3 regions of the Streptomyces sp. NPDC027962 genome follow, and region 3 is predicted to be linked to each of the others. Evidence: riboswitches for the same ligand, from Rfam matches in the RefSeq annotation. Region 3 holds a riboswitch; each other region holds the start of a gene.
The links. Region 3 has a riboswitch for cobalamin ahead of ACZ4SA_RS09125 (ABC transporter substrate-binding protein). Riboswitches for the same ligand answer to the same signal wherever they lie in the genome.

Region 1: another riboswitch for cobalamin. It lies ahead of metE (5-methyltetrahydropteroyltriglutamate--homocysteine S-methyltransferase); the one in region 3 lies ahead of ACZ4SA_RS09125 (ABC transporter substrate-binding protein).
Region 2: another riboswitch for cobalamin. It lies ahead of ACZ4SA_RS31600 (cobalamin biosynthesis protein); the one in region 3 lies ahead of ACZ4SA_RS09125 (ABC transporter substrate-binding protein).

Annotation. Positions count from the first base shown of each region.
Region 1 is NZ_JBVHTA010000010.1:37,349-42,133, forward strand. It holds gene ACZ4SA_RS12195 (alanine racemase) at 1-623, opposite strand, end outside; gene ACZ4SA_RS12200 (hypothetical protein) at 842-991, shown strand; partial or broken gene ACZ4SA_RS12205 (short-chain fatty acyl-CoA regulator family protein) at 1,026-1,442, opposite strand; partial or broken gene ACZ4SA_RS12210 (isocitrate lyase) at 1,436-1,825, shown strand; partial or broken gene ACZ4SA_RS12215 (3-hydroxyacyl-CoA dehydrogenase family protein) at 1,818-2,066, shown strand; cobalamin riboswitch at 2,256-2,452, shown strand; gene metE (5-methyltetrahydropteroyltriglutamate--homocysteine S-methyltransferase) at 2,632-4,785, shown strand, end outside.
Region 2 is NZ_JBVHTA010000048.1:19,697-24,481, forward strand. It holds gene ACZ4SA_RS31585 (class II aldolase/adducin family protein) at 1-53, opposite strand, end outside; gene ACZ4SA_RS31590 (inorganic phosphate transporter) at 285-1,514, shown strand; gene ACZ4SA_RS31595 (hypothetical protein) at 1,523-1,744, shown strand; cobalamin riboswitch at 1,869-2,014, shown strand; gene ACZ4SA_RS31600 (cobalamin biosynthesis protein) at 2,104-3,057, shown strand; gene ACZ4SA_RS31605 (cobyric acid synthase) at 3,054-4,601, shown strand.
Region 3 is NZ_JBVHTA010000007.1:95,298-100,082, reverse strand. It holds gene ACZ4SA_RS09130 (FecCD family ABC transporter permease) at 1-1,088, opposite strand, end outside; gene ACZ4SA_RS09125 (ABC transporter substrate-binding protein) at 1,085-2,317, opposite strand; cobalamin riboswitch at 2,613-2,786, opposite strand; gene ACZ4SA_RS09120 (TIM barrel protein) at 3,016-3,306, opposite strand; partial or broken gene ACZ4SA_RS09115 (hypothetical protein) at 3,402-3,794, opposite strand; gene ACZ4SA_RS09110 (hypothetical protein) at 4,366-4,557, shown strand; gene ACZ4SA_RS09105 (SpoIIE family protein phosphatase) at 4,759-4,785, opposite strand, start outside.

The DNA of each region.
Region 1 (4,785 bases), on a different contig from region 3:
CCGTTGAGGTGGAAGGAGAAGCCTCGGAGGCTGATGTGTTCCGCGAGTTCCGCGCAGAGACCGACGGCGGCCGCGCGCTCGGCGTCGGACATTCCGAAGCGGCTTGCCGGTTGACTGGTGGTCCGGGACCGCAGCAGCACCACGGCCTGTCTCCGTGCGAGCCGGGCGGTCGCGGCGAGCCGACGGAGTTCGCTGGTCGAGTCGACGGCGACCAGGCAGCCGTGCTGAACGGCGAGAGCGTGCAGCGTGTCGTCCTTCTCCGGTCCGGAGACTCCGATCCGGTGTCCGGGCACTCCGCCGGCCAGCGCCTTGATCAGTTCGGAGGTGCTGGCGACATCGACCCCGATCCCCAGGGCTGCAGCCGAACTAACGTAGCAGTCAGCCTTGTTCGCCTTCTTGGCGAAGAGGATCCCGGTATCGGCGGCCGACTCGGCGAACGCCCGGCGAAGCCTGACGACGTTGTCCTCGAAGACCTCGGGCAGTACGACGTGCAGGGGAGACCCCAGGCCGTCCAGGAGGTCGGCCAGCAGGGCACGGTGATCCGCCAGGAGCGCGGAGACGAGGGGATGCCGGAGTGCGGTGAGCGCGAAGGGCCGGGGTGCGACCGCCGGACGCTCCAGCACTTGTCGAGGGATGAGCACCCCATACTTCTATATGATTATGACACTCATTTTCAACATGCTCCGAATGACCTCCGCGTTAAGTAATGGAATGGTCGTTTTCGCCTCCCATGCGTGTCGGACTCCACAGACGGGTCGAGTTGGGGGGGTAGCCGAACGCCTGGGGTGTTCGTCGGCTGCTCACGGTGCACGCCGAACTCGAACGTGCGGGGCGGACGTCCATGACGGTCGGGGTCCGGGTCACCGCCGAGCGGTGGAACGCGGCCGGGCCCGGTACTGAGGTCGCGACCGGGCGGCTCACGTTCGTCGCCATCGATGCCGACGGCAGGCCACGCCCCGTACCGGGCTTGGTGACGCCCGGAGTCGTCTAGAAGCCGGAAGCGGCCGGGGCGTCGGGCACCGGCCCTACCCGCGGCCCGCCCCTCGGTCCGGCCGTGCGTCGGGGTCGGTCACCGGGTAGGGGACGAAGGTGCTGCTGTCCGGGTCGATGCGCAGGGCGCGGCCGAGCGGCGGTGCGGCGCGCTGGGGGCAGTCGAGGCGTTCGCAGACCCGGCAGCCCATGCCGATCGGGGTGGTGGCCGAGGCGTTGTCGAGGTCGAGGCCATCGGAGTAGACGAGGCGGTGGGCGTGGCGGATCTCGCAGCCCAGGCCGATCGCGTACGTCTTGCCGGGTTCGCCCCAGCCGCCGCGGTGCCGGGTGACCGCGCGGGCCGTCCACAGGTAGCGCTGCCCGTCGGGCATCTCGGCCACCTGGACGTGGATGCGGCCGGGGGCGGCGAAGGACTCGTACACGTTCCACAGCGGGCAGGTGCCGCCGGCCCGGCGCCGAGCGGCTGTGGCGGCAGCTGCACGAGCGGGACTACATCCACGCCCTCGGCGCGCTCACCGGCGGTCAGGCGGTCCAGCAGGTCAAGGCGGGCCTGCAGGCGATCTACCTGTCCGGCTGGCAGGTCGCCGCCGACGCCAACCAGGCAGGCCACACCTACTACGACCAGAGTCTCTACCCGGCCAACTCCGTCCCGCAGGTGGTGCGTCGGATCAACAACGCGCTGCTGCGCGCCGACCAGATCGCCACCGCCGAGAACGCCGGCGACACGACCGACTGGCTGGCGCCGATCGTCGCGGACGCGGAGGCCGGCTTCGGCGGCCCGCTGAACGCCTTCGAGCTGACCAAGGCGATGATCGCCGCCGGTGCAGGCCGAATCCGGCTTCGCCACCGCCACCGACATCGACACCGGCATGGAGCTCGGCTGCGCCCACCCCATGGGCCCGCTGAAACTCGCCGACCTGATCGGCCTGGACACCGTCGCGTTCGTCGCCGAGTCGCTCTACGACGAGTTCAAGGAACCCCTCTACGCCCCTCCCCCGCTGCTCCAGCGGATGGTGGAGGCAGGACTGCTGGGCCGAAAGACCGGCCGGGGCTTCCACACCTACGACCAGGGCTGAGGGCCTGGTACGACGCGGGCTGAGGGGCCCGCACGGCCGCCGGGGTGAGGGTCCCGGCGGTGGACAGGGGAAGGGCGAGAAGCGCGAGCGCGGCGCTTCCCGCCCCTCGGCGTTCCTCCTCCGACGTGCTCTGTGTCACCTTCCAGATCCTGGACGGCTGAGGGGCGACACCCCCTAGGGTGGCCGGAGCAGCTGGTTCGCCCCGTCCGCCAGGCGGGGCGTCGCAAGAGGGAACCCGGTGGGAATCCGGGACTGCCCCGCAGCGGTGAGCGGGAACGACCGCCGTCATACGCACTGGGCCCGACGTACCGGACCTGGGAAGCGACGGCCAGTAGGTGTCCTCCGGCCAGGAGGACGTGCTCGCGAGTCCGAAGACCTGCCAACTGCCCGTGCGCGGACCATTCCGCGCACGGAGATCTCGGTGACCTCGAGGGCGGGTCGGCGTACATACCAGGCGGACGACCGCGCTTTGTCGCGCGAGGTCGGTTCCGTCCGGTTCGTCATCCCTTCGCGTTCTCGTCCCGTCTCCGGGATCTCAGGGAATCGTCTCGCGAAGGAGATCTCCGTGACCAGCAAGTCCGCAGCCGCGGCAGCACGGGCCACCGTCTACGGCTACCCCCGCCAGGGACAGAACCGGGAACTGAAGAAAGCGATCGAGGGCTACTGGAATGGCCGCGTCACCGCCGACGCCCTCCGCTCCACAGCCGCCGACCTGCGCGCCGCCAACTGGCGGCAGCTCGCCGACGCCGGCATCCACGAAGTGCCGACCGGTGACTTCTCGTACTACGACCACGTCCTCGACACCACCGTCATGGTCGGCGCGATCCCCGAGCGCCACCGCGCCGCCGTCGAGGCCGACGCCGTTGATGGCTACTTCGCCATGGCCCGTGGCACCCAGGACGTCGCGCCGCTGGAAATGACCAAGTGGTTCGACACCAACTACCACTACCTCGTGCCCGAGTTGGGCCCGGACACCGTGTTCACGGCAGACTCGACGAATCAGGTCGCCGAGCTGAAGGAGGCCCTGGCGCTGGGCCTGACCGCCCGCCCGGTCCTGGTCGGCCCCGTCACCTACCTGCTCCTCGCCAAGCCCGCACCGGGCGTCCCCACGGACTTCGAACCGCTGACCCTGCTCGACCGTCTGCTGCCGGTGTACGCCGAGGTGCTCGCCGACCTGCGCGTGGCTGGCGCCGAGTGGGTGCAGCTGGACGAGCCCGCCTTCGTGCAGGACCGCTTCCCTGCGGAACTGAACTCCGTCGAGCGCGCCTACTGCGACCTCGGGGCGCTGACCGACCGGCCGAAGCTGCTGGTCGCCTCGTACTTCGACCGGCTCGGCAAGGCACTGCCGGTGCTGGCGAAGGCCCCGGTCGAGGGCCTCGCCCTGGACTTCACCGAGGCCGCCGCGGCCAACCTGGACGCGCTCGCCGTCGTCGGCGGTCTGCCCGGCAAGCGACTGGTCGCCGGTGTCGTCAACGGCCGCAACATCTGGATCAACGATCTGTCGAAGTCCCTGTCCATCCTCGGCACCCTGCTGGGCTTGGCGGACCGGGTCGACGTCGCCGCCTCCTGCTCCCTCCTCCACGTGCCGCTCGACACCGCGTCCGAGTGGGACATCGAGCCGCAGATCCTGCGCTGGCTGGCCTTCGCGAAGCAGAAGACCGCCGAGATCGTCACCCTCGGGCGGGGCCTCGCCCAGGGCACCGACGCCATCACCGCCGAACTCGCCGCCAATCGCGCCGACTTGGCCTCCCGCGCGGGCTCGCCGATCACCCGCGACCCGGCCGTACGCAACCGTGCCGAGGCCGTCACGGACGCCGACACGCGCCGGTCCCAGCCGTACGGCGAACGTGCCGCGGCCCAGCGCGGCCATCTCGGGCTGCCGCTGCTGCCGACCACTACCATCGGGTCGTTCCCGCAGACCGGCGAACTGCGCGTCGCGCGGGCGGACTTGCGCGCCGGGCGGATCGACACCGCCGGCTACGAGGAACGCATCAAGGCGGAGATCCAGGAGGTCATCTCCTTCCAGGAGAAGACCGGCATCGACGTCCTGGTGCACGGCGAGCCCGAACGCAACGACATGGTCCAGTACTTCGCCGAGCAGCTCACCGGCTACCTCGCCACCCAGCACGGCTGGGTCCAGTCCTACGGCACCCGGTACGTCCGCCCGCCGATCCTGGCCGGCGACATCTCGCGGCCCGAGCCGATGACGGTGCGCTGGACGTCGTACGCCCAGTCCCTCACCTCGCGCCCTGTGAAGGGCATGCTCACCGGCCCGGTCACGATGCTGGCCTGGTCCTTCGTCCGCGACGACCAGCCCCTCGGCGAGACGGCCCGCCAGGTCGCCCTCGCCCTGCGCGACGAGGTGAACGACCTGGAGGCCGCGGGCACATCGGTGATCCAGGTGGACGAGCCCGCACTGCGCGAGACGCTGCCGCTGCGCGCCGCGGACCACTCTGGCTATCTGGCATGGGCTACGGAAGCCTTCCGGCTCACCACCGCCGGCGTCCGCCCGGACACCCAGATCCACACCCACATGTGCTACGCCGAGTTCGGCGACATCGTCCAAGCCATCGACGACCTCGACGCCGACGTCATCAGCCTGGAGGCGGCCCGCTCCCACATGCAGGTCGCCCGCGAACTCGCCGCCCACGGATACCCGCGCGAGGCCGGTCCCGGTGTGTACGACATCCACTCGCCGCGCGTTCCCAGCACGGAGGAG
Region 2 (4,785 bases), on a different contig from region 3:
ACGAGGTCCTGCCATGCCCGTTCGATCGCGTCGTGCCGCGCCTCATCAGTCATGCCGTGATCCTGTCACCGAAGGCCCGCCGGCCCGATGACGGCCCGGCGACAGCCGCAGGGACACGGAGGGTGTTCGAGTGGCTGCGGGGAGCGGCGCCGGGTCGGAAATCAGACAAGCGGAACCTCCTGGCTCCACTTGGGGACACCCGGCCGCCGGACCCAGTTCACCTTCCGTTCATCCAGGTTGCCTACGGTCCACCAGTCAATGACGTCAAACGATTGCCTGGGTAAATGGAACACATCACACTGCTGCTCGCGATTGTGATCGTGACAGCGCTCGTGTTCGATTTCACGAACGGTTTCCACGACACCGCCAACGCGATGGCGACGACCATTTCGACGGGCGCACTGAAGCCCAAGACAGCGGTGGCCATGTCCGCCGTTCTGAATCTCGTCGGTGCTTTCCTCTCCGTGGAGGTCGCCAAGACGATCTCCAGCGGGCTGGTCGACGAATCAGGCATCTCACCTGAAGTCATCTTCGCGGCGCTCGTCGGCGCCATCCTCTGGAACCTGGCCACCTGGCTGGTGGGGCTGCCGTCCAGTTCCTCGCACGCCCTCATGGGCGGTCTGATCGGCGCCACCGTCGCCTCGGCCGGCTTCGGCGCGGTCAACAACGGCGTTGTCGTCACCAAGGTCCTGATCCCGGCCATCGCCGCACCGCTCGTCGCGGGCCTCGCCGCCATGCTGGCCGCCCGGCTCACGTACCGGATCGGCCGCAACACCGACGAGAAAGCCACCGCGAAGGGCTACCGTGCGGGGCAGATCGCCTCCGCCGGTCTGGTCTCCCTGGCGCACGGCACCAACGACGCCCAGAAGACGATGGGCATCATCACGCTGGCTCTCGTGGCCGGCAATGTGGTCGCCCCCGGTTCCAACCCTCCGCTGTGGGTCATCGTCTCCGCGGGTCTCGCGATCGCGCTCGGCACCTACCTCGGCGGCTGGCGCATCATCCGCACCATGGGCAAGGGCCTCACCGACCTCCAGCCGCAGCAGGGCTTCGCCGCCCAGACCAGCGCGGCCAGCGTCATCCTCGCCTCGTCGAACCTCGGCTTCTCCCTGTCGACGACCCACTCCTGCTCCGGTGCGGTCATGGGTGCCGGTCTCGGCCGCAAGGGCGGAGTGGTCCGCTGGTCCACCGCCACCCGGATGTTCGTGGCGTGGGGCCTGACCCTGCCGGCCGCGGGCCTCGTCGCGGCGGGCTCGGAGTACGTCACCAAGCAGGGTGACTGGGGTGTCGCGGCCGTCGCCGTCTTCCTGGTCGCCGCGTGCACCGCGATCTGGTTCGTCTCGCGCCGCCAGGTCGTCGACCACACCAACGTCAACGACGTCGACGGCACCGAGGAGCGTGCGGGCGTCGTCACGACCGCCATCGCGGCCGTCACCCCGCCGCCCGCCGGCGAAATCAAGACCACTATCCCGGCCCCGGCCGAGCCCGAGTCGGCACGTCCGGCCACGGTGTAAGGAACAGCATGAAGATCGACTGGGCAGCTCTCGGCTCCGTATTCGGCGTGAGCCTCGTCGCCACCGTCGCCCTGGTGGGCCTGTTCACCCTGGGCATCGTGGGCCTGACCAAGCAGGAGGCGGCCTCGCAGGCCGGAGGCTCCGGCGCACTGGCCCGCACGGGCGCTTACGCCTGCTTCGCGCTCTGCGCGGCAGCCGTTTCCTACGGGATCTATCTGATCGTCGTCTGACGACGGCCGGACCCTCGCGAGGCCGGGTCGAGGACACCTGCGGGTGCCTTCGACCCGGCCTTCGTGTGTCCACCGGTGTGGGGCTCGGCACACTGTCCCGCCGCAGGTCAATGGCGAGTTGACGGGCGTTCGCGCGCGTGGTGGACTGCCGGGGCCGATAACGGCGGCAGAAGAGGAAGTCCGGTGCGAATCCGGCGCGGTCCCGCCACTGTCACCCGGGAGCACGAACCCCGGGGAGCCAGGAACTCTCACCGCCGGTCACGTCGAACCAGGGCGCGGACCCTGAGTGAGGACTCGTCTCATGCCCGGCTGCGGTACAGCCCTGTCCGTCGGACGCCACTTCGGGGATCGCTGATCCCGTGCGTGCCGACCGAGTATTCGTGTACGGCGCCGCCGCCGGCCTCGCTGGTGACCTGCTCCTCGGCGATCCCCGCCGTGGGCATCCGGTCGCCGCGTTCGGACGGATGGCCGCCGCCCTCGAGCGTGTCCTGTGGCGTGACCACCGCGGCCGGGGCGCGCTGCACACCGCGGTGTGCGCGGGCGGCGCCGTCGCCGCGGCGACTCTGGCCGGCCGTGCCGTACGCCGCTCCCCCGCCGCGTCGATCGCGCTGACCGCCGTCGCCACGTGGGCGGTTGTCGGGGGCACGACGCTGGGGCGTGAGGCCTCGGCCATCGGCGACGCGCTGGCCGCCGGGGACGTCGAAGCGGCCCGTGAACGGCTGCCTCATCTGTGCGGGCGCGACCCGCAGACCCTGGACGAGCAGCAGATCGCCCGCGCCGTCGTCGAGTCCGTCGCGGAGAACACCTCCGACGCGGTCGTGGGAGCCCTCGTGTGGGGCGCGCTGGCCGGCGTGCCCGGCCTTGTCGGCTTCCGTGCGGTCAACACCCTGGACGCGATGGTGGGCCACAAGTCGCCCCGCTACCGGCGCTACGGCTGGGCATCGGCGCGCCTGGACGACGTGGCGGGCTGGCCCGGCGCACGGCTGACCGCGATCCTGGCGGCCGTGAGCGGGCCGGATCCGCGGGGGGCGGTACGGGCCTGGCGGGCCGACGCGGGCAAGCACCCCAGTCCCAACGCGGGCCCGGTCGAAGCGTCGTTCGCCGGCGTGCTGGGGGTGCGGCTGGGCGGCACCCTCTCGTACGGCGGCCGGGTCGAGCACCGGCCGGTTCTCAACGGCGACGGCCGGGCGGTGGAGTTCGACGACATCGGGCGGGCGGTGCGGCTGTCGCGGCGTGTCGGCCTGCTGACCCTGGTGGTCTGTGCCACGGGGCGGATGCTGGGTGCAGGGCGCGGCGGAAGGAGGCCGGCATGACCGGTGGGGGGTTGCTGGTCGCCGGGACGACCTCGGACGCCGGCAAGAGCGTCGTCACGGCCGGGATCTGCCGCTGGCTGGTGCGGCAAGGGGTCAAGGTCGCGCCCTTCAAGGGGCAGAACATGTCCCTCAATTCGTTCGTGACACGTGAGGGCGCGGAGATCGGGCGCGCACAGGCCATGCAGGCGCAGGCCGCGCGCGTGGAGCCGACCGCCCTGATGAACCCGGTGCTGCTGAAGCCCGGCAGCGACCGTTCCAGCCAGGTGGTGCTGATGGGCAAGCCCGTGGGCGAGTTGAGCGCCCGCGGGTTCTTCGGGAAGACCGGCGGGGCATCCGCCGGGAAGGAACTGCGCGGCGGTCGGCGGCAGGAGTTGTTCGAGCCGGTCATGGCGTGCCTGGAGGAGCTGCGGGGCACGTATGACGCCGTGATCTGCGAGGGGGCGGGCAGTCCGGCCGAGATCAATCTGCGGCGCACGGACATCGTGAACATGGGCGTCGCGCGCGCGGCGGGGCTGCCGGTGCTGGTGGTCGGGGACATCGACCGGGGCGGGGTGTTCGCCCAGTTCTTCGGTACGACGGCGCTGCTGAGCCCCGAGGACCAGTCGCTCGTCGCGGGTTACCTCGTGAACAAGTTCCGCGGCGACGTGACCCTGCTCGAGCCGGGGCTCGACATGCTGCTCGGGCTCACCGGGCGGCGGACGTACGGCGTCCTGCCGTACGCGCACGGGCTCGGCATCGACGAGGAGGACGGGCTGCGGGTGTCGCTGCGCGGCGCCGTACGGGAGTCGGTGGTCGCGGCGCCCGTCGGTGAGGACGTGCTGCGGGTCGCGGTGTGCGCGGTGCCGCTGATGTCGAACTTCACCGACGTGGACGCGCTGGCCGCCGAACCGGGCGTCGTGGTGCGGTTCGTGGACCGCGCCGAGGAACTCGTGGACGCCGACCTGGTGGTCGTCCCGGGTACGCGCGGCACGGTCAAGGCGCTGGCGTGGCTGCGGGAACGCGGGCTGGCTGATGCCGTGGCCCGGCGGGCGGCGGAGGGACGGCCGGTGCTGGGCATCTGCGGCGGCTTCCAGGCGCTGGGCGAACGCATCGAGGACGACGTCGAGTCGCGGGCCGGCGCGGTCGCGGGGCTCGGACTGCTGCCCGTACGCGTGCGGTTCGCCCCGGACAAGACACTCACGAGACCCGTCGGCGAGGCACTCGGAGAGCGCGTCGAAGGGTACGAGATCCATCATGGCGTGGCCGAAGTCCTGGGCGGAGAGCCCTTCCTGGACGGCTGCCGGGTGGGCGCGGTGTGGGGCACGCACTGGCACGGGTCGCTGGAGAGCGACGGATTCCGGCGCGCGTTCCTGCGGGAGGTCGCGGCGCAGGCGGGCCGGCGCTTCGTGCCCGCGCCGGACACGAGCTTCGGGGCGCTGCGCGAAGAGCAGCTGGATCGGCTGGGGGACCTGATCGAGGAGCACACGGACACGGACGCGCTGCTGCGGCTCATCGAGGACGGGGCTCCGGAGGGGCTGCCGTTCGTGCCGCCGGGGGCGCCGTGAGGGGCCACGGCGGTCGTGCCCGGCCACGCCCCCCGGGCCCGGGCGATCCCCGCAAGGGCAGGGAGCACGTCGCCTCGTCCAGTCCCGGCGCGTCGAGGGGCGGACCATCCCCCGCATCGCGGGGAGTACATGACCACCATGCCGAACATCAGGCACCTGCCTTGCACCGATGCGCAGCCGCCAC
Region 3 (4,785 bases):
GTCACTCCTTGCAGTCCACGGCGACTGCGGATGAGGAACGCGATGACGACTGGTGCGCCGAACAGCGAGGTGATCGCGTTGAGCGGCAGTACCGCGTCCATACCGGGTGGTTGGCTCAGGAGCGCGCAGCTCAGGGCGAGGAACGCCCCGGCGAGCATGGAAGCCGGGACCAGGACGCGGTGGTCGGAGGTGCGCAGGGCGACACGCGTCAGATGAGGAACGGCAAGTCCGAGGAAAGCGATCGGTCCGCAGAACGCGGTGGCCGCCCCGGCCAGCAGGGAGGTGCCGAACAGCGCCAGGTCGCGGGCACGCCGCACGTTCAGGCCCATCGTGCGGGCGTAGTCCTCGCCGAGCAGCAGGGCGTTCAGCCTCTTGGTGGTCAGCAACGCGGCCACCAGTCCGGTGCCGATGACGGGCAGCATCACCGCGAGGTCCGGCCAGGTGGTGGCACTGAAACTGCCCAGTCCCCACACCACGAACTGCTGCGCCCGCTCGGGTTGGGCGTACACGAGCATCACACTGACCACTGCGGTGGCCGCCGAGCCGATCATCACTCCGATGACGAGCAGGGTGACCGCCGAACGCACCCAGCGCGACAGGAGCAGCACGAGCGCCAGCACGGCTCCGGCCCCGAGCGATCCGGCGAGCACCACACCGATGCGCCCCAGCCCGGCCAGGTCACCGGTGAAGCTTCCGGCAACGCCTCCTGTACTGACCACGACCGCCGCGACGCCCATGCTCGCCCCCGAACTCACCCCCAGGGAGAAGGGGTCGGCGAGAGCGTTGCGGAACAGTGTCTGCATCTGGACGCCGGCCACGGCGAGAGCCGCGCCCACGGCGGTGGCGGTCAGCGCACGGGGCAGCCGCACCTCCCCGACGATGACGGTCCACCGGGGATCGGCTCCCGGGTCGCCCATGAGGACGCGCATCACGTCACCGACGGGCACCTGGTAGGAGCCGACGGCGATCGTGAGGACGAACAGTGCCGCAGTGCCGACGGCCAACGCGCCGACTACGACCGTGCGTCGACGCCGTGTTGCCGGCAGATGCGGAGCCACGGCCGGTGGTGCCGCCGTTCGGGCGGTCACGCCTTGGGCACCTTGGCGTAGAAAGTGAAGTTGTGGTCTTCGGCCTGATCCGGGTGGAGGAGTGCGAAGAGGTCGGCAAGGACCAGATCGGGGCGCAGCACGCCTCGTTCGTAGAAGTCGTTGCCGCCGCCCGGCGGCTGGGCCTTCGTGTTCGTCCACACCTCGCCGGACCTCACGGCGCGGAGGTTGCCGTACCGGCGGTCGGCCTCGAGTGCGGCGCCCGTCGACTTCCACTGTTCGCCGACCAGCCAGACCGGCGCATCACCGCCCTTGGCGTAGACCGCCTCGAAGTTCAACTGCAGGTTGCCGGTGCTCTTGTCGTCGGCCCACGGGTGGGTGCCGCCCGCGTCCTTGAGCAATTTCCCCAGGTAACTGCCGCCGGAGGGCATGCTCCACGTGCCCTGGTACATCGTGCCCGGCAGCACCTTGACGGGCTCGGCCCTGGAGACCGCGTCGGCCGCCTTGGCGGCGACCTTCGCGTAGTCGCTCTCGACCGTGTCGAAGACGTCACCGGCGCGCTTCTCCGCTCCGGTGAGTGCGGCCATCGCCTTGACCCACTCGGCGCGCCCCAGCGGGCTGGACTCCAGCCACTCGGCGTTGGCGACGACCGCGATGCCGGCCTGCCGCAGCTTCGGGTACTGAGGATCGTCGGTTCCCTGCGTCATCAGTACGTCGGGCCTGGCGCCGATGACCTGCTCGGCGTTGAGCGCGTTGTCCTTGGCGTACTCGGCGACCTTGCCCGACGTCACCCGCTCACGGACCTCCGCGGAGCTGATGAACGCTCCGTTCGCCACACCGGTGAGCACCGGGAGGGTGCCGGTATCCGTCAGCAGTGGCAGGTGTGTCGTCGACGCGGAGTACAGGCTCTTGATCGGCACCGTGATCTGCTGTGCCTCGGCCAGGTCACCGGTCAGCTTCGGCTTGGGCGCACCGCACTTGATCAGGACGTAGGACTCCGGTTTCCCCTTGGGGAACGGCTCCTTCACCGTCAGGACCTGGTAACTCCTTTCGTAGCGGAGGGAGAAGTTCTCGGCGTGCTCCACCGTGGACTTGACCGGGAAGTAGTCCTTGGCCGGGTCGAAGTCGTCGATGCAGCCGCCGTCTTCGGAAGCGCGGGAGTCCCCGGGCGGAGCGTCACCGTCACCGCACGCGGTGAGTGTGAGCCCCAGCGCGAGCAGAGCCGCGGCGAGGGCACGGCGGCGGACAGGGAGGGCTGGTCCTACGGGCACGAGGGCTCCTGGCATGCGTCGATGCGCGCCCGGTTCATCGGACGCGGAAAGGTGACCGAGAGGTGCACTCTCAGAAGGTCAGATCGTCAGAAGGTCAGAGGGCCCGGAAGCCGAAAGGGCGAAAGGCCGAAAAGGCGCCGGACGCCGGAAGGCCGTTCAGCGCCAGGCCGACACGGCCGCAGCGGCATTACGGCGCATCCGTACTCGACGGTCGGCCAGGAGGGGAAACTTCACGCAAGCACGTGGGCACACGAGTGCCACCGTCCTCTCTCGGGGAGATCCGCCCCGGTACGTCGAGGTGCGACGGCGTGAGTCTCCTGACTCGGGATCGATGCTTCCCCGGCCTTCCCACCCAGACGGGCGGTGGCTTCGGCGGAGTCGCTCCCCCTACACAGTGGCGGTACCGTGCCGGAATCTCACCGGCTTCCTCGTTCCGCCGTCGCTTGTCGGACGGAAGCATCCCAGATCACCGTCCCCCCGCACCACCCCCTACAACTGTGCGACGAACCACATGGCAGCCAACTCGCATGCACGGCAGGGGCCGAGAGGCGTGTCGCACCTCGACGTCCGGTACGTGAGCCGCTGCATCCGTGTTCCACCGGCTGCTTCTGGGGTGGCGGTGCAGGTGGTTCTTCCCGATGCCAAGGGCACGGGAGCGGAGCGGTCCAGGAAGCCGAAGCCACCCGTGATGACGATCCTCATGCGTAGTCCTCACGGTAGTTGTCGAGCCGGCCGAGCCCCCCGCTGCCGGCGCGGGGGCGGTACTCGCAGCCGATCCACCCGTCGAAGCCCAGGGCGTCGACGACGTCGAACAGGTGGCGGACGCCGAGTTCGCCCAGGTCGGGCTCGTGGTGGTCGGGAACGCCCGCGATCCGCAGATGGCCGACGCGGCCGGTCGGCAGGTCGCGTCGCAGGGCCGTGGTGAGGTCGCCCTCGACGATCTGGCAGTGGTAGAGGTCGGGTTGCACCTTGGGATTCGCGGCGCCCACCTCCCGCACCACGGCGTGGGCTCGGCCTGCCTGTGCAGGAAGTACCCCGGCATGTCACGGCCGTTGATGGGCTCGATCAGGATGTCGACGCCCACCGCCGCGGCTTGTTCCGCGGCGTGGGCGAGGCTGGCCAGGCAGGTGTCGCAGGCTTCGGCGAGTTCCGCCGGCTGAGCGTCCGGCGGCACCGGACCGGGCATGACGTGCACCCGCGGGCAGCCCAGCGCCGCGGCGTACTCGAGCGCCCTGTCGATCCCGGAGCGCACCTCCGCCTCGCGGCCGGGGCAGTGCGCATCAGCCACGCCTTGGGGTCGCGGAAGTCGTCCCAGACCCGGCCGTGCACCGTCTGGTGCGCGGCGTCGTCGGCGATCGCCGCTCCACGACGGCCTTCCCGCCGTCGGTGAGCACTTGGCGCTGCGCACGCCGTTGTCGAGGTGGAACAGCGTGGCGACACCGATGACGAGCGCGGGGATCGCCTCGAGCAGGAACATCCCCTGCCCGCCCTGCCCGCCCTGCCGGCCGTTCGCGCCGTGGAACCGCTCCATGATCCAGCCGGAGAGCGGGTCGCCGAAGATGCCGGCCACCGGGATGGCGGACATGAACATCGCGCGGCCCGCAGGCTACGGGCCATTCCGGGCCCCATGGCTCCGAGGCCCGCCAGGCCCACGCGCGGCCGTACCGGCCTGTCCTCCCCCTTCGTGTCCGCCCTCGCCTTGCTGTGCCGTCCGGGCGTGGCCCGGCCTTCGGGTTCGTGCAGCGATCGGGTCGTATGATGACCTGATGGCATGCGTATGCCGTGACGTCCGTCATATCGGGTGGCCGTCGGCCGGCCGGTCGCCGGTCACCTGCCCCGAATCCGCGAGTTTCGCCCTGGCCGCCCCGGGCACCCGTGCGCCCCTGGTCCTGCGGCACACCGCAGATCCGGCGCAGCCCGCCGGCCGGAGGCCTTCGCCCAGCCGGGTCACGGAGGTTCCAGGGCGAGCGTCGAGTGGAACTTTCCAGCGATGCCCGTCGCTGCGACGGAGCACCTGACGGCTCAGCCGAACGAAGCACGGAGGCACCATGAACGCAGACGCCAACCCGGACGACAGGGTGACACCCGACAGCCGGCTCCACACCGGCTCGGAGGGAGAGGTGACCGCGGAGGACGTGGTTCTCGCCTCGGGCCGCGAGATCACGCCGAAGAGCCTGGCGTGGGCGGAGCGCCGCCTGGCGGAGAAGGGCCGCGCCGCACTCGACGAGCTGCTTCCCTGAGGGGCGCGTTCCACTCGGCGGGTTGCTTCCCCGCGGGACGAGCCTGCCTGCGGGACGAGCTGTGTCCCTGAGGGACGAGCCGCTTCCCTGCAGGGCGAGTCGCTGCGCCCCTGAGGTTCGAGCGGTGCCGTCCCGCGGTGCGAAACCGTCGGTGCCGGCCGAGCGCTGCCTCGTGGGCGGGGCACCGGCGCCGGGGACGTGTCAGCCCGCGTCGCCCGACACGATCAT